2 regions of the Blastococcus sp. KM273129 genome follow, and region 2 is predicted to be linked to the other one. Evidence: riboswitches for the same ligand, from Rfam matches in the RefSeq annotation. Region 2 holds a riboswitch; the other holds the start of a gene.

Region 1 (9,918 bases), on a different contig from region 2:
GGGTGGGGGCTGGAGCCCGACCTGCGCTCGGCGACCAGCCAGCCGGGCGGCGCGCTGCACGCCCTGGAGGTGTTCGCCGACGTCGTCCCCGCGACCACGCCGCGTGCGGGCGAGCTCTGCGACTGGCTGGCGGCCGTGAGCCTGCCCGACGGCGGCCTGCCGTTCGCGCTGCCGGTGCCCGACCCGGCCGGGTGCGCGCCGTTCTGGGTGCGGGCGGACCCCACCCGATCCTCGCTGCAGATCACCGCCGTCGTCGCCGCGACGGCGCACCAGGTCGCCGCCGGGGACCCGACCGTGGCCGGGCACCCGTGGCTGGACCGGGCGACCGGGTACTGCCTGGATGCCGTCGGCCGGCTCGGCGGCGGCACGCACGCCATGGAGCTGGCCTTCGCGGTGCGGTTCCTCGACGCCGCGGCCGTGACCCGCCCGGAGGCCGGTGAGCTGGTCGATCGGCTGCGGCCGCACGTGCCGGCGGACGGGCTGCTGCACGTGGCCGGGGGTGCCCCGGACGAGCACATGCGCCCGCTGGACTTCGCCCCGCTGCCCGGTGGCCCGGCCCGGTCGCTGTTCGCCCCCGGGGTGGTCGACGCCGAGCTCGACCGGCTGGCCGCGGGCCAGCGGGACGACGGCGGGTGGACCGTCGACTTCGACAGCTGGTCCCCGGCCGCCGCCCTCGAGTGGCGCGGACACCGGACCGTGCAGGCGCTCCTCCTGCTGCGCGCCAACGGCCGCCTCTGACCGCCCGGCGTTCAGGCGGGTCGGAGGACCGCCACCAGGAACTCGGAATCAGGCGTGAACGGCCGGAGGTCCCAGGTCGAGAGCAGCAGGTCCGGCGCCCAGCCGGCCGCCCGCGCGTCGTCCAGGAACTCGTCGAAGGCGTAGCCGCGGCCGGCACCGAAGCCGATGGCCGCCCGGCCGTCCGCCGCGATGTGGGCGCGCAGCCGGCGCAGCACCGCGCCGCGGGTCGACGGCGCGAGGAACGCCATCACGTTGCCGGCGCTGACGATCGCGTCGAACGGCTCGTCGATGCCCTGCGCCGGGAGGTCCAGCTCGGCGAGGTCGCCGACCAGCCACCGCGGCCCGGGGTGGTCCTGCTCGGCCGCGGCGATCAGCACCGGGTCGACGTCGACACCCACCACCCGGTGGCCGACCTCGTGCAGGTGGGCACCCACCCGGCCCGGCCCGCAGCCGGCGTCCAGCACCCGGGAGCCGCGCGGCAGCATCGCGTCGACCAGCCGGGCCTCGCCCACCAGGTCCATCCCCTGCTCCGCCAGCGTGCGGAACCGCTGCACGTACGCCGCCGAGTGGGACGGGTCCTCCTGCGTCATGCGGGTCCAGGCGCTGGGTTCGGGGCGTTCGGCCATGCAGCCGTTCTACAGGGCGGCCCGCCCGGTGCGCTCAGCGACCGGAGGGCAGCTCGTCGAGCAGGACGCCGGGGTTGAGCACGCCGGCCGGGTCGAGGGCCGACTTCGCCGCCCGCAGTGCCAGCGCGAACGGCTCCGGGCGCTGCCGGTCGTACCCGGGGCGGTGGTCGCGGCCGACCGCGTGGTGGTGGGTGATCGTCGCGCCCAGGCGGCCCAGCACCTCCGAGGCCGCCGTCTTCACCTCGTCCCACATCGCCACCTCCGCGCCGGGCCGCCCGGCGGCGAGGACGGTGAAGTAGGGCGCGGCGCCGTCGGGGTAGACGTGGGTGAGCCGGCAGTTGAGCAGGCCGGGTGCGCCGGTGACCTGCTCGACGGCGGCCCCCACCTCGGCGCGCACCGTCGCGTGGAGCTCCTCGAGCCGGTCCCAGGTGCAGGCGGTCTCGAAGGTCTCCACGAGCGCGCTCATCCGGGCGAGCCCGTCGCGGACGTAGGGCATGCGCAGGAAGCTGCTGCGCCAGGCGCCCGCGGCCGCGTCTCCCCCGCCCGCCGGGTCGGCGACGCGTCCCCCGTGCGCCCGCGCCAGCTCGGTCAGCTCGTCCAGGCGGCCCGCCACGGGGTGCACGGCGGACTCCACGCCCAGCACGAGGACCCACTCCCCCGACGATGCGCCGGCCAGCGCGGCCTCGCCCGGGTCGAGCAGCCGGCAGTTCGCCGGGTGCAGGCCGGCCTGCGCGATGGCCCGGACGGCGGCGAACGCGGCGGCGCCGTCGGGGAACGTGGCCGACGCCGAGGCCTTGAACCGTGGCCGGTCCTGGAGCCGCATCCACGCCTCCGTGATCACCCCGAGCGTGCCCTCCGAGCCGAGGAAGAGCCGGTCGGGCGAGGGGCCGGCGCCCGATCCGGGCAGCCGCCACGACTCGCTGACGCCCACCGGCGTGACCACCCGCAGCGACTCGACGAGGTCGTCGACGTGGGTGTGCAGGGTCGCGTAGTGGCCGCCGGCCCGGGTGGCCAGCCAGCCGCCCAGGGTGGAGAACTCGAAGCTCTGCGGGAAGTGCCGCAGGGTCAGCCCGTGCGGGCGCAGCTGCGCCTCGAGCACCGGGCCCAGCGCGCCGCCCTGGATCCGGGCGGCCCGGCTCACCGGGTCGACCTCCAGGACGCGCTCCAGCCCGGTGAGCTCCAGCGCCAGCCACGGCCGGTCGCCGCGGTACTCCACCCCGCCGACCACCGAGCTGCCGCCGCCCACGGGCACGACGACGAGGTCCGAGGCGGCGGCCCAGTCGAGGAGGTCGACGACCTCGGTCTCGGTGGCGGGCCGGGCGACGGCGTCCGGGGCGCCCGCGAGGTCCCCCGAGAGGGCCCGGACGACGTCCCGGTAGGCCTTGCCGAACGCGCGGGCGGCGCGCGCTCCCGGGTCGGTGGTCACCGGCAGGGCCGGTGGCGGGCTGATCCGCGTCGGCGGGAGCTCGAGGTCGCGGACGTCGGGGACCGGCCGCGGGCGCGCGGGCAGCCCGGGGAGCAGCCCGGCGAGCGCGGCGCACTCGTCGTCGGGCAGCGCCTGGTCGGTCGTCCCCCAGCCCCACCAGGAGCGCGTCGCCGTCGTCGTCATGCAGGGGGCCTCCAGTCGGGTGGGTCGGCGGGCTGCAGCGCCGGGTCGTCGGCGGCCAGCGTGCGCACCGGGCCGGGCGGCGTCAACGGGCCCTCGAAGCGCACGGTCACCCGGCCGAGCCCCCGTCCCCACACCCAGCCGGCCCCGTGCTCGTCGTGCCGCACGTCCTGCCCCGGCCACCAGCGCTTCTCCACCGGCAGTGGCGGCTCGTCGGCTGCCTCCTGCTCGGGCGCGACGGCCTCGTCCGGCTCGTCCTCGTCCGTGGTGAAGAGGTCGCCCTGCGCGTAGAGCGACAGCCCCGAGACGCCGACCCCGAGCAGGCGCAGCCCCCCGCCCGTACCGGCCTCGGTGAGCAACCGGCGGGCAGTGGTCGCGATGACCCGGGGGTCGTCCGTCGGCTGCGGCAGCGTCTGAGAGCGGGTGATCGTCGTGAAGTCGTAGCGGCGCAGCTTCAGCGTGACCGTGCGCCCGGAGTAGGCGGCGGCGCGCAGCCGGCTCCCCACCCTGGCCGCCATCGAGTCGATCTCCCGGTTCAGCACGGCGACGTCGGTGAGGTCCCGCTCGAAGGTCTCCTCGTGCGACACGGATTTCACCTCGCGGTCGGGGACGACGGCGCGGTCGTCCTCGGCGCGGGCCAGGGCGTGCAGCCCGGCGCCGTGCGCCCGGCCGGCCAGCGCGATCAGGTCGGGCAGGGACTTGGCGGCGAGGTCCCCGACCGTCCGCACGCCGACCTGGTGCAGCCGCTCCGCCGTCGCCGGCCCGACCCCGCCGAGCCGGGTGACCGGCAGCGGGTGCAGGAGGTCGAGCTCGCCACCCGGGGCGACGACGACGAGGCCGTCCGGCTTCTGCAGGTCGGAGGCGATCTTGGCCATGAGCTTCGAGCTGCCGATGCCCACCGAGCCGGTGACCCCTCCGGTGGCGCGCGCGATCCGCTCCTTGAGACCGGCGGCCAGTTCCGTCACACCGGAAACCGAGAGGTCGTGCCCGGCCCCGGCGGCGAGGTCGACGTAGGCCTCGTCGATGGACACGGGCTCCACGAGCGGCGACAGCTCGCGCAGCAGGTCCATGACGACGTCGGAGGTGCGCCGGTAGGCCGCGAACCGGCCACCGAGGAACGCCGTCCCCGCTGGGCAGCGCCGCCGGGCCTCCGCGGTCGACATCGCCGACCGCGCCCCGTAGGCCCGCGCCTCGTAGGACGCGGTGGCGACGACACCCCGGCCACCCACGCCGCCGACGACGACCGGCCGGCCGCGCAGCGAGGGCTTGTCCCGCTGCTCGACCGCGGCGAAGAAGGCGTCGAGGTCCAGGTGCAGGATGCTCGCCTCCCGCCTCATGCCACCGATGATCGCCCGGACCGTGGGCCCGGCGGGAACCGCCCCCGCTCAGACCAGGACGGCCCAGCCCTCCCGGGCGTGGGCGGCGCGCCAGAACTCGAGCTCGTACCGGGTGGCGACGGCGAACGCGGTCAGCATGGCCGGCTCCTGGCCGGGAGCGGAGCGTGCCGCGGCGTCGGCCAGCCGCCGGGCGGTGACCGTGGCCTCCTGGAACGGGGCGGCGTCGTAGGTGGCGACCCACCGTCGGTAGGGGTGGTCAGGTGCCGCCCGCGCCACCGGGGCCAGGCGGGCGCCGACGTCGGCGTACACCCAGTAGCAGGGCAGGACGGCCGCGGCGGCGACCGGGTACGGCGCGGTCGCCGCCGTCGCCACCAGGTAGGAGGTGTACGCGAGGCAGGTCGGCGACGCGACCGGCGCACCGTCCGGCTCCCCGAGCAGGTCGGTGCCGAGCAGGTCGGCGTGCAGCTCGGTCTCCACCGCCCCGCAGGTCTGCGCCGAACCGGCCCAGAAGGCCGCGGCCTGCGCGTCGGGCGCGCGGGCCGCCAGCAGCGCCAGCGCGCGGGCGTAGCTGCCCAGGTAGACCGCGTCCTGCTCCAGGTAGTGGCGGAAGACCTCCGGGGCGAGGGTGCCGTCGGCCAGCTCGGCGAGGAAGGGCAGCTCGTCGATCGCCCGGCGGAGGTCCGCCGTCGCCGCCCAGGCGCGCTCGCTGAAGCCGGTCACGCCGGCCAGATCCCGGCGAAGTGGTGCACCGGGCCGTGGCCGGCGCCGATCCGCAGCGCGGCGCCCCCGGCCAGCGCCCGCTGCAGGTAGTCGCGGGCCGGTTCCACCAGGACCACCCAGTCCGGGGGCTCGCCGGCGCGGGCGGCGAGCGCGGCCAGCGCCGAGGAGAGCGTGCACCCGGTCCCGTGGGTCGCCGTCGTGTCGATGCGCGGCCGCCGGGTCTCCGTGGTGCCGGCGGCGCTGGCGAGGACGTCGACGCTCTCCGGGCCGCCCAGGTGACCACCCTTGATGAGCACCGCGCGCGGCCCCAGGGCCAGCAGCGCCCGCGCCTGCTCGTGCAGCTCGTCGACGTCGCGCGCCGGCTCGGTGTCCAGCAACGCGGCGGCCTCCGGCACGTTGGGGGTGATCAGGTCGGCCAGCGGCAGCAGTTCGGTGCGGACCGCTGCCACCGCGTCGTCGTCGATCAGCCGGTGGCCGCTCGTCGCCACCATCACCGGGTCGCAGACGACCGGGCCGGGGAGCCGCTCGGCCAGCACCGCGGCCACCGCGCGCACCACGTCGGCGCTGCCCAGCATCCCGAGCTTGGTGGCGTGCACCTCGACGTCGTCGAGCAGGGTGTGCAGCTGCCGGGTGACGAACTCCGCCGGTACCGGGTGCACGCCGTCGACACCGCGGGTGCTCTGCGCGGTGAGGGCGGTGAGCACCGCCGTCCCGTACGCGCCGAGGGCGCTGAACGTCTTCAGGTCCGCCTGGATGCCGGCGCCGCCGCTGGGGTCGCTGCCGGCCACGGAGAGCGCGGTCGGCGTCATCGCGCGCCCACCGGGGCGAGCTGGGCGCGCAGCGCCGCCGCCGCGGCCCGCGGATCGGGTGCCGCGCAGATCGCCGAGACCACGCAGACGCCGTGCACGCCCGTGGCCGCCGCCGCGGCCGCCCGGGTCGCGTCGATGCCGCCGATCGCCACGGTGGTCAGCCCCGCGGCCCGTGCGGTGGCGGCCAGCTCCCGGACGGTGGCCAGGCCCAGCCCCTGACCGGCCTCGGGTTTGGTCGGCGTCGCCCACACCGGGCTGAGGCCGACGAGGTCGACGGTGCCCGCCGGCAGGCGGAGCGCGGCGGCGAGGTCCTCGGTGCTCTCCACGGAGAGGCCGACCAGCCGATCGGGCCCGAGCGCCGCCCGCACCTCGGTCACCGGCAGGTCCTCCTGGCCGACGTGCACACCCGAGGCGCCGGCGAGCAGGGCGACGTCGAGGGCGTCGTTCACCACCACCGCCACGTCCGGCCGGTCGGCGAGCGCGGCCTGCACCGAGCGGGTCAGCGACAGCAGCTCTCGGCGGGGGGCGTCCTTGTCGCGCACCTGGACGGCGGTGACGCCACCGGCGACCGCGGCGCGGACGACGTCGGCCACCGGTCGCGGCCGGCACAGCTGCGTGTCGGTGACCAGGTAGAGGGTCGGGTCGAACGCCGGGCGCATCAGGCGCTCCGCACGTCCGCGCGCGCCAGGTCCTCGGGGCCGACGGCGTCGAGCGCGTCCAGCCAGGCCGCCGCGAAGGTGCCCGGCCCGGCGGCGCCCGCCGCGGCCCGCTCGGCGGCGAGGGCGACGTGCGCGTGCGCGGCCACGGCACCGGTGAAGGGGTCGCCGGTCGCGGCGACGTAGGCGGCGACCAGCGCCCCGAGCGCGCACCCGGCGCCGGTGGTGCGGGTCAGCAGCGGTGAGCCCCCGCCCACCCGGATGGTGCGTGCGCCGTCGGTGATCAGGTCCACCTCGCCGCTGACCGCGACCACGCCGCCCGCCCGCCCGGCGAGCCCTGCGGCGGCGGAGGCGGCGTCCTCGGCGCCCGCGGTGCTGTCCACGCCGCGCCCGCCGGAGCCCGCCCCGGCCAGCGCCATGACCTCCGAGGGGTTGCCCCGGACGACGGCGGGGCCGAGCGCCACCAGCTCGGCCGCCAGCGCCGTCCGGTAGCCGAGGCCGCCGACGGCGACCGGGTCGAGCACCCACGGGGTGCCCGCCGCCCCGGCCGACCGGGCGGCCAGCCGCATCGCCTCGGCGGTGCGCGCGTTGACGGTGCCGACGTTGACCAGGACGGCGGAGGCGACGGCGGCGAAGTCCCCCGCCTCCTCGGGCGCGTCGACCATCGCCGGGGCCGCGCCGACCGCGAGCAGGGCGTTGGCGGTGAGCGTCTGCACCACCGTGTTGGTCAGGCAGTGCACCAGCGGCGCGGTCCCGCTCAGCGCCGCTCGGGCAGCGCGCAGGTCGACGACTTCCACAGCATCGGACATGCCGGTGACATCCCTTCGCCAGTGCGAACTGGAGCAGGTTCGGCGGGTGTGATCTCAGTCCCGGGCGGGACACCCCGTGCCACGTACAGGGCCGAACCTAGCAGGAGGTAGCGTCCCCGGCCGTACCGCGGGAGCCCGCCGGAGCGGGCTGAGAGGGCGGCAGCGGCCGCCGACCGTTCGAACCTGTCCGGGTCATACCGGCGTAGGGAGGCTGTCGATGCGTGCCGTGCGTTTCCACGAGGTGGGCCGTCCACCGCGGGTCGAGGAGCTCGACCCGCTGCGGCCCGGGCCCGGCGAGGTCCTGATCGACGTCGCGGCCGCCGGTGTCTGCGGGACCGAGCTGCACTTCCTCGACGGGCTGCTGACCCCGGCGCGGACGCCGATCACCCTGGGCCACGAGGTGGCGGGCGTCGTCGCAGAGGTGGGCGAGGGCGTCTCCGACGTCGCCGCGGGAGGCCGCGTCGCGGTGCACTACCTGCACGCCTGTGGCCGGTGCCGGTGGTGCCGCAGCGGCGACGACCACCTCTGCGACGCACCCCTGGGGTTCCTCGCCTTCGCGACCGACGGCGGCTTCGCCGAGCAGGTCGTGGTGCCGGCGTCGGCCGTGGTGCCCGTCCCGCCGGAGGTCGACCTCTCGACGGCAGCGGTGCTGTGCTGCAGCGCGACCACCGCGCTGCACGCCGTCGAGGTCGCCGGCGTGCGGCCCGGTGACACCGCCGTCGTCTACGGCGTCGGGGGTGTGGGCCTGGCGCTCGTCCAGGTGCTGCGCGAGAGAGGTGCCCGGCCGATCGCCGTCGCCCGCAACGCAGACCGCCTCGCGCTGGCCCGCGAGCTGGGCGCCGAGGTGACCGTCGACGCGGGCGTCGAGGACGTGGTCGCGGCTGTCCGCGCCGCCACCGGAGGTGCGGGGGCCGACGTCGTCGTCGAGCTGGTGGGCACCCGCGAGACCAGCGCGAACGCGCTCGCATCGCTCGGGAAGCAGGGGAGGCTCGTCTACGTCGGCTACAGCTTCGACCGGATCGGGCTCGACCCGCTGTCCCTCGTCGTCCCCGAGCAGCGGATCCTCACCTCCGTCGGCAACCGGCGCTCCGAGCTGGTGGCGGCCCTCGACCTGGCCGCACGGGGCCGGCTCCGCACCACCGTCACGGAACACCCGCTCGCGGACGCTCCTCGGGTGCTGGAGGACCTGCGGGCCGGCCGCGTCGTGGGCCGGGCGGTGCTCGTGCCGTGACGGGCGGCGACCGGGAGCGATGAGTTCCCGCGCCCCCCGCGGTCGTGTGCACGAGGGCCGGTCGTCCCCGGAGCGCCGACCGGCCGATGAGAGGGAATGCGGATGACCGGGAACGGGGACGGCGCGGGCGGTCGCGACGTCGAGCGGTGGGTGGCGACGACCTACGGCGGCCTCGCCGACCTGCTGGCCGCCGACCCGGGCGCCTGGGACGGACCGTCGCTCTGCGCGGGCTGGCGGGTCCGGCACGTGGTGGCGCACGTGACCATGCCGGTGCGGCTGACGCCGGAGCGGTTCGGCGCGGAGATGGCCGCCGCGGGTGGCGACTTCGGCCGTCTCTCCGACACGGTGGCGGCCCGGGACGCCGCCCTCCCGGCCGCCGAGCTCCTGGCCGCGCTGCGCTCCCCGGTCCTGCACCGGTGGCAGCCGCCGGGCGGGGGCGCCCCGGGGGCGCTGACGCACGCCGTCGTCCACTCGCTCGACGTGACGCTGGCCCTCGACCGGCCGCCGGTCGCGCCGGCCGGCGCGGCGCTCGCCGTCCTCGACCAGCTCGCCGCCGCGGACGGCTCGCTCTTCGGCGTCGACCTGTCCGGTGCGCGGTTTGAGGCGACCGATGCGGCGCGGGCCTGGGGCGACGGCGCGGTCGTCGGGGCAGGCACCGGCCGGCTCGTCGCGCTGCTGGCCGGGCGCACGCTGCCGGACGGCCAGGCCCTCCGCCGTCGCTGACCCCGCTCAGCCCTCGGTCAGGGCGGCGGTGGGCAGCCAGTCGGCGTCGAGGAGTTCGGCGATCTCCTGCAGCGAGGAGGTGTCCGCCCCGGCCGTGGAGCCGCTGACCGCCAGCCGCTCCACCATCACCCGCGCGACCTGCTCCTCCACCGTGTCGGCCGCGAACGCCACCCGCCACGGCGAGGAGCGACCGTCGCGATGGGTCCGCCCGGTGACCTGCCGCGCCTGGATGCCGGAGAATCGCGGCTGGTGGAACAGCCCCACCCGCGGCACCTCAGATGCCGTGGACCCGCCGGGCAGCAGCTCACCGGCGTGCAGGCTGATCGAGGCGGTGACGGTGAAGACGCAGACCGCGGCCTCCCCGCGCTGGAACCGCAGCCGCTCGGCCTCGACGTCGAACCGGTCGCGGCCGTAGATGGACGCCACCGGGATGCCGGCGTCGAGCAGCGCCTCGCGGATCGGGTCGGCCGCCGTCTCCACGAACTCGACCGACACCGCCACCTGGCGCTCGGCCTCCACCTGCGCCTTGACCCAGTCGACGGTGGCCTGGACGCGGATGAGCCCGGCCTTCTGGCGGAACCGCAGCAGCGCCGCCCGGCCGCGGGCGGTCTGCCGGCCGCGGCGGGCCAGTTGCATCTCGGCGCGGAACTCCGACCACTCGGC
Region 2 (9,918 bases):
GGCGCCTTCAGGGAGTTCGGGCGCGGTGCGCTGTGCGGCGCCATCTCGGGCTACAACGCCACCGAGCCCGCCCCGGGGCCGCGCAACATGTTCATGATGGTCACCAAGAAGCTGAGCCTGCGCGGGTTCATCGTCGGTGACCACGCCGACCTGCGGGACGAGTTCACGACGGAGGTGACCCGCATGGTCACCTCCGGGGACCTCGTCGTCCGGGAGACGGTGCGCGAGGGCCTCGAGAACGCCGTCGACACCTTCCTGGACCTCCTGCGCGGCGGGAACACCGGGAAGATGGTGGTGAAGCTCGCCGAGTGAGGCCGGTTCCCGGCCGGCGGGACGGGGCAGAGTCCGGGGCATGTGGCTCTTCCTCACCCGCCGGCTGCGCATGTGGCTGATCCTGACCGTGGTCGTCCCGCTGGCGACCGGCGTCCTCCGCCGGCTCGGCCGCGCGCTCGAGCGGCGACGCGGGCCCTCCACGGTCAGCAACGCCCTGCTGAAGGCCGGCGACCTCGGCGACCGGGCCCGCACCAGCCTCCGGGGCGGCCGCCGGTCCCGCCGGGCGTGACCGAGCCGGTCCTGGAGACCCGTCCGGCGTCCGGCCCGGCGCGGGCGGTCGCGCTGTTCTGCCACGGCGGGACGGTGGCCAGCGTCGAGCCGCCCAAGGAGCGGGCGCTCTCCCTGGTGCGCATGCGCGCGATCGAGCAGTTCGTGTCCGGCGCCGCCGCCGGGCGGGGGCTCACCACCTGCCTGCTGCGCTACCGGTTCGCCGGCTGGAACGGGGCTGCGGCCGACGCCTACGCCGACGTGCGCTGGGCGCTGGACCGGATCCGCGACGAGCACGGCGACCTGCCCGTCGTCCTGGTCGGGCACTCGATGGGCGGCCGGGCGGCGCTGCGCGCAGGCGGGGACGACGGCGTCGCGGCGGTCTGCGCGCTCGCACCCTGGACGCCGCCCGGTGAGCCGGTCGGCCACCTGCGCGACCGCACCGTCGCGATCCTGCACGGGCGGGGCGACCGCTGGGTGCCGGCCCAGCTCTCCGCCGACTTCGCCGTCCGGGCGCAGCGCGCGGGCGCCCGGGTCGCGCGGTTCACCATCGCCGGCGGCCACAGCATGCTGCGCTCGGCGCACCGCTGGCACGCCTTCACCCGCGACGTCGTACTCGCCGGGGCAGGGCTGGCCCCGCTGCGGCCCGATCTCGCCGCGGCCCTGGCCCGGCCGGCGCCGGAGGGCCTCGCCGTCCCGTTGTGAGGACGGCAGATCCGCTGCGGTGCCCGGCAGCGACGGACCTCGTCGCCGGGGCCGGGCACCCCTAGCGTCGGCCCGGTGATGGACTGGAGCACCGACCCGGCCGCCGCCGCGGCCCACTTCGCCCGCCGGCTGGCCGTGGAGACCGACGTCAGCGACGTCCACACCGCCCTGGAGACCGGCGACCCGGGGTTCGTCCTGCTCGACAGCCGCAGCCGCGAGGCGTGGCAGCAGGGGCACGTACCCGGCGCGGTGCACCTGCCCGGCGCCGAGATCCCCGACCGGGCCGCCGCCGAGCTCGACCCCGCGGTGCCGGTGGTGACCTACTGCTGGGGTCCCGGGTGCAACGGCGCCACCCGCGCGGCGCTCCGGCTGGCGCTGCTCGGCTACCGGGTGCGCGAGATGATCGGCGGCTTCGAGTACTGGGCCCGGGAGGGCCTGCCCGTGGTGCGCCCGGACGGCGTGCACCGGGCTCCCGCCGATCCGCTCACCGCCCCGGGGGGCAGCTGCGGGTGCTGACCACCGGCACGGGGTCGTCGGCGAGGCGCGACCACAGCACCTCGTCGTGCTTCACGCCGTCGCCGTAGCGGAAGGAGCGGCGCAGCCGCCCCTCGCGCCTGAAGCCGGCCTTCTCCGCGACCCGGCCGGATGCCGGGTTCTCGACCGCGTGGCACAGCTCGACCCGGTCCACCGGCAGGGCGCCGAACGCCCAGCGGCAGGCGGCGTCGACGGCGGCGGGTGCCAGGCCCCGCCCGCGCGCGGCCGGCACCGTCCAGTAGCCGACCTGCGCGTTCCCGTGCAGCCGGTCGATGGAGTGCAGGGAGACCGAGGCGAGCAGCTCGTCCGCCGCCGGGTCGACCAGCGCCCAGCTGGCGTGGTCGCCGGAGGTCCAGTCCATCCGCCGCCCGAGGAGCACCAGGGCGTCGGTGCGGGAGGCCACGCCCCCGCCGTTCCACCGCCGCAGCTCGCGGTCCTGGAACGCCGACCACAGCGCCCCGATGTCGGTCTCCCGCCACGGGCGCAGCAGCAGGTCGCCCACCGGCAGGTCGACGGGCTGCAGCGGCTCGGTCACGCCCCGATCGTGCCGCAGGCTCAGCCCTCGGCCGAGCCGGGGGCCGTCATCGGCTTGTGCGTCTTGCCGGCGACCGCATCGGGCACGAGCGCCGACAGCCGGCCCATCAGCTTGCTGCTCACCGACCCGGCGAACACCGACGCCTCACCCTTCATCAGCCCCTCGTACCCCTGGCGGGCGACCAGCGCCGGGTCGTCCTTGCTGTCGCTGGCGCCCAGCTTGGTGTCCGTCAGGTCGCCGCGGTCGAAGAACTCGGTGTCCGTGGGCCCGGGCAGCAGGGCGGTGACGGTGACGCCGGTGCCCTCGAGCTCCTCCCGGAGGCCCAGCGCCAGGAACTGCACGAAGGCCTTCGTCGCGGAGTAGACGGCCTGGAACGGCTCCGGGGCCTGCGAGGCGACCGACGAGGTGAACAGGATCCGCCCCTCGCCCCGGACCACCATGTCCTGGGCGACGCGCTTGGCCAGGTGCATCGTCGAGATGCAGTTCAGCTCCACCATCCCGATCTCCCGGTCGAGGTCGGTCTCGACGAAGCGGCCGCCGAGGCCGACACCGGCGTTCAGCGCCGCCGCGTCGAGCGGCCGGCCGGCCCCGCGCACCGCCGCGACCACCTTCTCGACCTCCTCGCGCCGGGTGAGGTCGGCCCGGATCGGCGAGACGGCCGCACCGCGCTCGCGCAGCTGCACGGCCGCCGCGTCGAGCTCGGCGTCCTCGGCGACGGCCACGAGGTCGAACCCGTGCTCGGCGAACTGCTTGGCCAGCTCCAGCCCGATGCCGCTGGACGCACCGGTGACGAGGGCGAGGGGGCGGGGCGTTGCGTCGGACACGGGACCTCCAGGGTGGGACGGCGGACGGGGACCTCCGTGCCCAGGAGGACGCCGGTGCACTCCTGGCGCGCGTGTCGCCGGCCCGCGGGGGTAGCCCGCCGCCGTGGAGGTGCGCGTGCGGCCCGCCCCGGACCTGCGCCGGCTGCTGGCCGCGCGGTACCGGGGCGCCGGTGAGCGGCCGCTGCCCTTCGACCCCGACACGACCGCCGGCCACCTCGTGCAGGCCGCCGGGATCCCCCTGACCGAGGTCGGCGCCATCCGCGTGGACGGCGCGCCGGTGCCCCCCGCCGCACGCGTCCGCCCCGGTGCGGTGCTCGAGGTGGAGCCCGCGCCGCGACCGGTCGCCGTCCCCCCGGGCGGGTTCCTGCTCGACGTCGGCCTCGGCGCGCTCGCCCGGCGCCTGCGGCTGCTCGGGGCGGACGCAGCCTGGTCGAACGACGCCGACGACCCGGCGCTGGTCGCGCGGGCTGCGGCGGAGGACCGGGTGCTGCTCACCCAGGACCGCGGCCTGCTCATGCGCCGCGCCCTGCCGCACGGCGCGCTCGTGCGGGGCGACCGGCCGGAGGAGCAGCTGGTGGACGTGATGGACCGGTTCACCGTGCCGCTGGCACCGCTCACCCGCTGCACCGCCTGCGGCGCGATCCTCCACCCGGTGCCGAAGGCGGAGGTCGCCGGTCTGCTCGAGCCGGGCACCCGCCGCACCGTCGAGGACTTCTCCCGGTGCGCCGGCTGCGGGCGGGTGTACTGGCGCGGCGCCCATGCCGCGCGCATCGACGCGCTGGTCGAGCGGGCCCGGCGCGCCGGCCCGGGCAGGCAAGGCTGACCTTGGCCCCGGGGGGCCACGGGTCGGCCCCGGCGTGACACGCGAGCCGGGCAGACCAGGGGCGACCGCCACCCGGACACCCTGCGAGGCCGCCGTGTACCTGTCGAAGACCGAGGCCGCCGTCCTGCCGACGACGCTCCGTGCGCCCGCGCAACGCCCGGCGAGCACGGCGCCGGGTCGCCGCCGGCTCTGGTCGATGCTCGGCCCCGCCTTCGTCGCCGCCGTCGCCTACGTCGACCCCGGCAACTTCGCGACCAACTTCTCCGGCGGCGCCGCGTTCGGCTACACCCTGCTCTGGGTGATCGTCGCGGCGAACCTCATGGCGATGCTCATCCAGTCGCTCACGGCGAAGCTCGGGCTCGCCACCGGCCGCGACCTGGCCACGCTCTGCCGGGAGAACCTGCCCCGGCCGGTCACCCGGGGGCTGTGGCTGCAGGCGGAGGCGGTCGCGATCGCCACCGACCTCGCCGAGATCGTCGGTGGGGCAGTGGCGCTGTACCTGCTGTTCGGGGTCCCGTTGCCGATCGGCGGCGTCATCACCGCCGTGGTCGCGTTCGTCCTGCTCGCCGCGCAGTCCCGCGGGTACCGGCCGTTCGAGCGGGTCATCGCCGGCCTGCTGCTGGTCATCGGGGTCGGGTTCGGGTACACGCTGCTCGGCTCCGGCGTCGACCCGGGCGGGCTCGCCGGCGGCATGGTGCCCTCCTTCGACGGCGCCGAGAGCCTCGTGCTGGCCACCGGGATCCTGGGCGCCACGGTGATGCCGCACGTGATCTACGTGCACTCCGCGCTCACCCCGGGCCGCTACGGCGACGCGGTCACCGCCGGCCGCACCCGGGAGGGACGGGGCCGGCTGCTGCGGGCGCAGCGCATCGACATCGTGGTGGCCATGGGCCTGGCCGGGCTGGTCAACGCCGCGATGCTGGTCATCGCCGCGCAGCTGTTCACCAGCGACAGCGGCGTCGACACCCTGGAGGGGGTGCACACCGGGCTCGGTGACCAGCTCGGCACCGGGGCCGCGCTCGCCTTCGCCCTCGCGCTGCTGGCCTCCGGCTTCGCCTCGTCGTCGGTGGGCACGCACGCCGGGCAGGTCGTGATGGCCGGGTTCCTCAAGCGGCACATCCCGGTGCTCACCCGCCGGCTGATCACCCTCGCGCCTGCCCTGGCGGTCCTGGTGCTGGGCGGGGACCCGACGACGGCGCTGGTGTGGTCGCAGGTCGTGCTCTCGTTCGGCATCCCGTTCGCGCTCGTGCCCCTGCTGTGGCTCACCAGCCGCCGCGACCTGATGGGCGGCTGGGTGAACCGCCGGACCACCACCGTGGCGGGCAGCGTCGTCGCCGCCCTGATCATCGGGCTCAACGCCCACCTGCTCCTGGGCTTCGTCCTCTGACGGCGGTCGGTGCGGGTGGCGTTATGTGCACATAACGCCCGACAGAGGGGGTGGTCGGTGCGGGGGGCGTTATGTGCACATAACGCCCGACTGAGGGTGGGCTAGGCTCGGCGGCAGCACAACTCAACACGTCAAACAGCAGGGGAGCGCTTCGGCGCTGAGAGTGCGGGACACCGCAGACCCTCGAACCTGATCCGGGTCATGCCGGCGCAGGGAGTCTGGAGGAAGCAATGGCCGATCCGGCCGTCCGTTCGCCGAACGCTGCGCCCGCCCGGGAGCGCAGCAACCGCTGGCGCACCGTCGACATCGTCGTCACCGCCGTCCTCGGCGCCGCCTTCGGCGTCGTCTTCTGGGCCTGGGGCCTGCTCTGGGCCGGCACCGGGACGGCGTTCGCCGCCTTCCCGCCCGCCCAGGCGTTCATGTACGGCGTCTGGCTGATCCCCGCCGTGCTCGCCCCGCTCATCGTCCGCAAGCCCGGTGCCGGCCTCTTCGCCGAGCTGGTCGCCGCGATCGTCTCCGCGCTGCTCGGCTCCGCCTGGGGGACGACGACGATCGTCTACGGCCTGCTGCAGGGCCTGGCCGGCGACGCCGGGTTCGCCGCCTTCCGCTACCGCCGGTTCGGCTGGGCGCCCGCGCTGCTGGCCGCCGTCCTCGCCGGTGCGACCGCCGCCGTGCTCGACCTCGTCTACTACTACCCCGACTGGTCGGCGGGCTGGAAGACGACCTACGTCGCGCTGGTCGTGGGCAGCACCGCGGTCGTCGCCGGGATCGGCAGCGTGCTGCTGGCCCGCGCGCTGGCCGCGAGCGGCGCGCTGTCGTCGTTCGCGTCCGGTCGCACCCGGGTCTGACGACGTCCGGGGCCTCGGGCCCGGCCGCCGTCCGGCTGCGCGGCTGGGGCTTCCGGCACGCCACCCGGCGGGCCTGGGCGGTGCGGGACGTCGACCTGCGGATCGCCCCCGGCGAGCGGGTGCTGCTCACCGGCCGCTCGGGCGCCGGCAAGTCCACGCTGCTGCGCGCGCTCGGCGGGCTGCTGGAACCGGAGAACGGTGACGTCGAGGGCGAGCTCACCGTCGACGGCGAGCCGCCCGACCGCAGCCGGCAGCGCGTCGGCATGGTCTTCCAGGACCCGGACTCCCAGCTGGTCATGACCCGTGCCGGCGACGACGTCGCCTTCGGGCTGGAGAACGTCGGGATGCCGCGGGACCGCATCTGGCCCGCGGTCGACGCGGCGCTGGACGCCGTCGGCTTCGGGCTCGGCCGCGACCGGGCGACCGCGGCGCTCTCCGGCGGGCAGAAGCAGCGGCTGGTGCTGGCCGGGGCCCTCGCCCCCCACCCGGGCCTGCTGCTCCTGGACGAGCCCACCGCCCAGCTCGACCCGGACGGCGCCGCGCTGGTGCGCGCGGCGGTGGACCGGGCGGTGGCCGACCGGTCGGCCACCCTGGTCGTCGTCGACCACGACCTGGAGGCGTGGCTGCCGCTCGTGGACCGGGTCGTGGAGCTGCTGCCGGGCGGCGGGCTGACCGAGCACCCCTCCGGCTGGACGCCACCGCCGCTGCGGTTCCCGGTGCGCCGGGCCGGCCTCCCGGCCGGCGAGGCGCTCCTGCGCGCCGAGGCGGTGGGCTACACCCACCGCGGGTCGGACCGCCCCGCGCTCGCGCCGACCGACGCGGCGCTCCTCGCCGGCCGGACGCTCGCCGTGACCGGACCGAACGGCACCGGCAAGTCCACGCTGGCCCTGCTGCTCGCCGGGCTGCGGGCGCCGACGAGCGGGCAGCTCCGGGTGGGGCCCACCCTGCGTGCCGGGCTGCGCCGGCCCGACCGGCCGCCGGCGCGGTGGCGGGCGGCCGAGCTGGTCGAGCGGATCGGCACGGTGTTCCAGCAGCCCGAGCACCAGTTCCTGACCGGGCGGGTGCGCGACGAGCTCTCCCTGGGACCGCTGCGGGCCGGGGCGGACCGCACGTCGGCCGGCCGGCGCGCCGACGACCTGCTCGAGCGGCTGGGGCTGGCGCCGCTCGCCGAGGCCAACCCGTTCACCCTCTCCGGCGGCCAGCAGCGCCGACTGTCCGTGGCCACCGCGCTGGCGACCCGCCCGCCGGTCCTGGTGCTGGACGAGCCGACCTTCGGCCAGGACCGCGACACCTGGGCCGAGCTGGTCGCGCTGCTGGCCGAGCAGCAGGCCGACGGACGCGCCCTGTGCCTGGTCAGCCACGACGCCGCCGTCGTCGACGCGCTCGCCGACGACGTCCTCCGCCTCGGGAACCCGGTGCCGGCGTCGTGACCGCACCGCTGACCCTCGGCCCGGCCCGCGAGGTCCCCCTCTCGGCGATCAACCCCGTCGCCCAGCTGTCGGCGATCGCCGTCCTCACCGTCGTCCTGCTCGTCAGCGGCGACCTGGTGACGCCGTCGGTGGTCCTCGCCGCCGAGCTGGCGCTGCTGCCCGCCGCGGGCCTGACCACCCCGCGCTCGATCCTGCACCGCACGTGGCCCCTCCTGCTGAGCGCGGCCGGCGTCGCGTGGGTCAACGTCGCGTTCGGCACCCTCGACGGCGCGGCGGCGTGGCTGAGCGGGGCCACCTGGGGGCTGCGGGTGATCGCGCTGGCCCTGCCGGGCGTCCTGCTGGTCTCCTCCACGGACCCGGTGCGGCTGGCCGACGCGCTCACCCTGCACTGGCGGGTCTCCACCCGGTTCGCCTACGGGGCGCTCGCCGCCCTGCGCCTGGTGCCGCTGCTGGCCACCGAGTGGCAGACCATCCGCCTGGCCCGCCGCGCGCGGGGCGTCGACGCCGGAGCCAGCCCGGGCGCCCGCCTGCGGCTGTTCGCCGGCACCGCGTTCGCGCTGCTCGTCGGCGCAATCCGGCGGGGCAGCCGGCTGGCGACGGCGATGGACGCCCGGGGTTTCGACTGCGGCGTCCCCCGCAGCAACGCCCGCGGCTCCGCGCTGCACCGGCGCGACACCTGGTTCGTCGTCGGCGCCGTCGTGGTGTGCGCGTCCGCGGTGACGCTGAGCGTGCAGACCGGCCACTGGTCCCCGGTGTTCGGCTGACGCGGTGTGACCTTCGCGACATCGGGTTTACCCGGCGCCGCTCCGGCCGATAGCGAACGGTCAGGCCCGCGTGCACCAGGGGGCCGGGAACCGAGGAGAGCAGCGGCGTGACAGGGCAGGCGGCCGGCACGATCTGGCCGTCGGCGTACCCGCCTGCCGCGGAGGCGGTCCTCACCTGGCGCCTGCGCGACGTCGCCGAGCTGCCCGGGGTGCGGGCGGAGGTCCGCGCCCGCCTCTCCGGCCCCGGCCTCGCCGACCTCCTCGACCGGCTGGTGCTGGCCCTGGACGAGATGGCGTCCAACGCCCTGCGCCACGGCGGCGGGGAGGTGCGGGCGACGCTGCGCACCACCGGCGACGCCTACCTGCTGGAGGTGACCGACCAGGCCGCCCAGCACCCGCCGGAGCCCGCCGTGGGCCGCGACCCCAGCCTCGGCGGGCTGGGGCTCTACCTGATCGCCGAGCTGGCCGCGGAGCACGGCTGGTACGCCGACGGGGCCGCCAAGCACGTCTGGGCGCTGCTCCGCCGCTGACCGACCGGGGTCAGCCCTGCGGGTGCAGCCGCAGCGCCACGAGGGCGACGTCGTCCTGCAGCCCCTCGGGCCGCAGCCGCTCCAGCAGGGCGTCGCACAGCTCGGGGAGCGGCCGGTCGGCCAGCTCGGCGAGCGCCGACCGCAGCCGGGCGGTGCCCTCGTCGAGCGACAGGTCGCGCCCCTCGACCAGGCCGTCGGTGTACAGCAGCAGCGTGGCCCCCCGCGGCACCGCCACCACCGTCTCGGTGCGCCGCGTGGCCGGCTCCACCCCGAGCATGAGCTCGGCCCGCTCGCCGGCCAGCTCCTCGATCCGGCCGTCGGGCCGCAGCAGCAGCGGCGGCGGGTGGCCGGCGTTGGACCAGCGGAGCCGGGTCACGCCCGCGGCCCGCTCCTCGTCGGTCTGCTCGACCCGCACGACCGCGGCGGTGGCCAGCGTGCCCACGTCCAGGCCCCGGATGGCGAGGTCGAGGTCGGTGAGCACGCCGGCCGGGCCGATGTCGCGGTAGGCGATGCCGCGCAGCATCCCGCGCAGCTGGCCCATGGCCGCCGCCGCTGCGGTGTCGTGCCCGACGACGTCGCCGATCACCAGCACCGTCGCGCCCGAGGGCTGCAGGAAGGCGTCGTACCAGTCACCGCCGACCTCGGCGACCGCCACCGCCGGGTGGTAGCGCACCTCGATCTCGGAGTGGTCCGGCTGCGGCGGCGCCGTGAGCAGGCTGCGCTGCAGCCCCTCGGCCAGCCGGCGCTGCTGCTCGTAGAGCCGGGCGTTGTCCAGCGCCAGGGCGACCCGCCCGGCGACCTCGCGCACCGCCGCGACGTCCTCCTGGTCGGGCAGCGGGCGGCCGGCGGACCGGTAGACGCTCAGCGCCCCGAGCGTGCGGCCCCGGGCGGAGAGCGCCATGGTGACCGCCGAGCGCGGCGCCAGCTCCCGGAAGGCGTGGCGCACCTCGCCCGGGGGCAGGGTGCGCCCCACCGCCGCCTCGACGTCGGGCACGACC

The links. Region 2 has a riboswitch for thiamine pyrophosphate ahead of E9565_RS16425 (ECF transporter S component). Riboswitches for the same ligand answer to the same signal wherever they lie in the genome.
Region 1: linked by a shared signal. The riboswitch ahead of thiM (hydroxyethylthiazole kinase) and the one ahead of E9565_RS16425 (ECF transporter S component) in region 2 are both predicted to bind thiamine pyrophosphate.

The regions. Positions count from the first base shown of each region.
Region 1 covers NZ_SSXB01000021.1:6,964-16,881, reverse strand. The annotation lists gene E9565_RS08660 (hypothetical protein) at 1-738, shown strand, start outside; gene E9565_RS08655 (bifunctional 2-polyprenyl-6-hydroxyphenol methylase/3-demethylubiquinol 3-O-methyltransferase UbiG) at 750-1,364, opposite strand; gene E9565_RS08650 (FAD-binding oxidoreductase) at 1,399-2,973, opposite strand; gene E9565_RS08645 (DNA polymerase IV) at 2,970-4,307, opposite strand; gene E9565_RS08640 (TenA family protein) at 4,356-5,027, opposite strand; gene thiD (bifunctional hydroxymethylpyrimidine kinase/phosphomethylpyrimidine kinase) at 5,024-5,836, opposite strand; gene thiE (thiamine phosphate synthase) at 5,833-6,495, opposite strand; gene thiM (hydroxyethylthiazole kinase) at 6,495-7,301, opposite strand; TPP riboswitch at 7,295-7,388, opposite strand; TPP riboswitch at 7,422-7,524, shown strand; gene E9565_RS08620 (alcohol dehydrogenase catalytic domain-containing protein) at 7,519-8,532, shown strand; gene E9565_RS08615 (maleylpyruvate isomerase family mycothiol-dependent enzyme) at 8,635-9,255, shown strand; gene E9565_RS08610 (DEAD/DEAH box helicase) at 9,262-9,918, opposite strand, start outside.
Region 2 covers NZ_SSXB01000065.1:11,489-21,406, forward strand. The annotation lists gene E9565_RS16385 (NADP-dependent oxidoreductase) at 1-312, shown strand, start outside; gene E9565_RS16390 (hypothetical protein) at 353-562, shown strand; gene E9565_RS16395 (alpha/beta fold hydrolase) at 559-1,245, shown strand; gene E9565_RS16400 (rhodanese-like domain-containing protein) at 1,324-1,761, shown strand; gene E9565_RS16405 (GNAT family N-acetyltransferase) at 1,730-2,314, opposite strand; gene E9565_RS16410 (SDR family oxidoreductase) at 2,335-3,138, opposite strand; gene E9565_RS23340 (Mut7-C ubiquitin/RNAse domain-containing protein) at 3,242-3,961, shown strand; gene E9565_RS16420 (Nramp family divalent metal transporter) at 4,056-5,348, shown strand; TPP riboswitch at 5,479-5,582, shown strand; gene E9565_RS16425 (ECF transporter S component) at 5,579-6,196, shown strand; gene E9565_RS16430 (ABC transporter ATP-binding protein) at 6,277-7,626, shown strand; gene E9565_RS16435 (energy-coupling factor transporter transmembrane protein EcfT) at 7,623-8,390, shown strand; gene E9565_RS16440 (anti-sigma regulatory factor) at 8,498-8,920, shown strand; gene E9565_RS16450 (SpoIIE family protein phosphatase) at 8,931-9,918, opposite strand, start outside.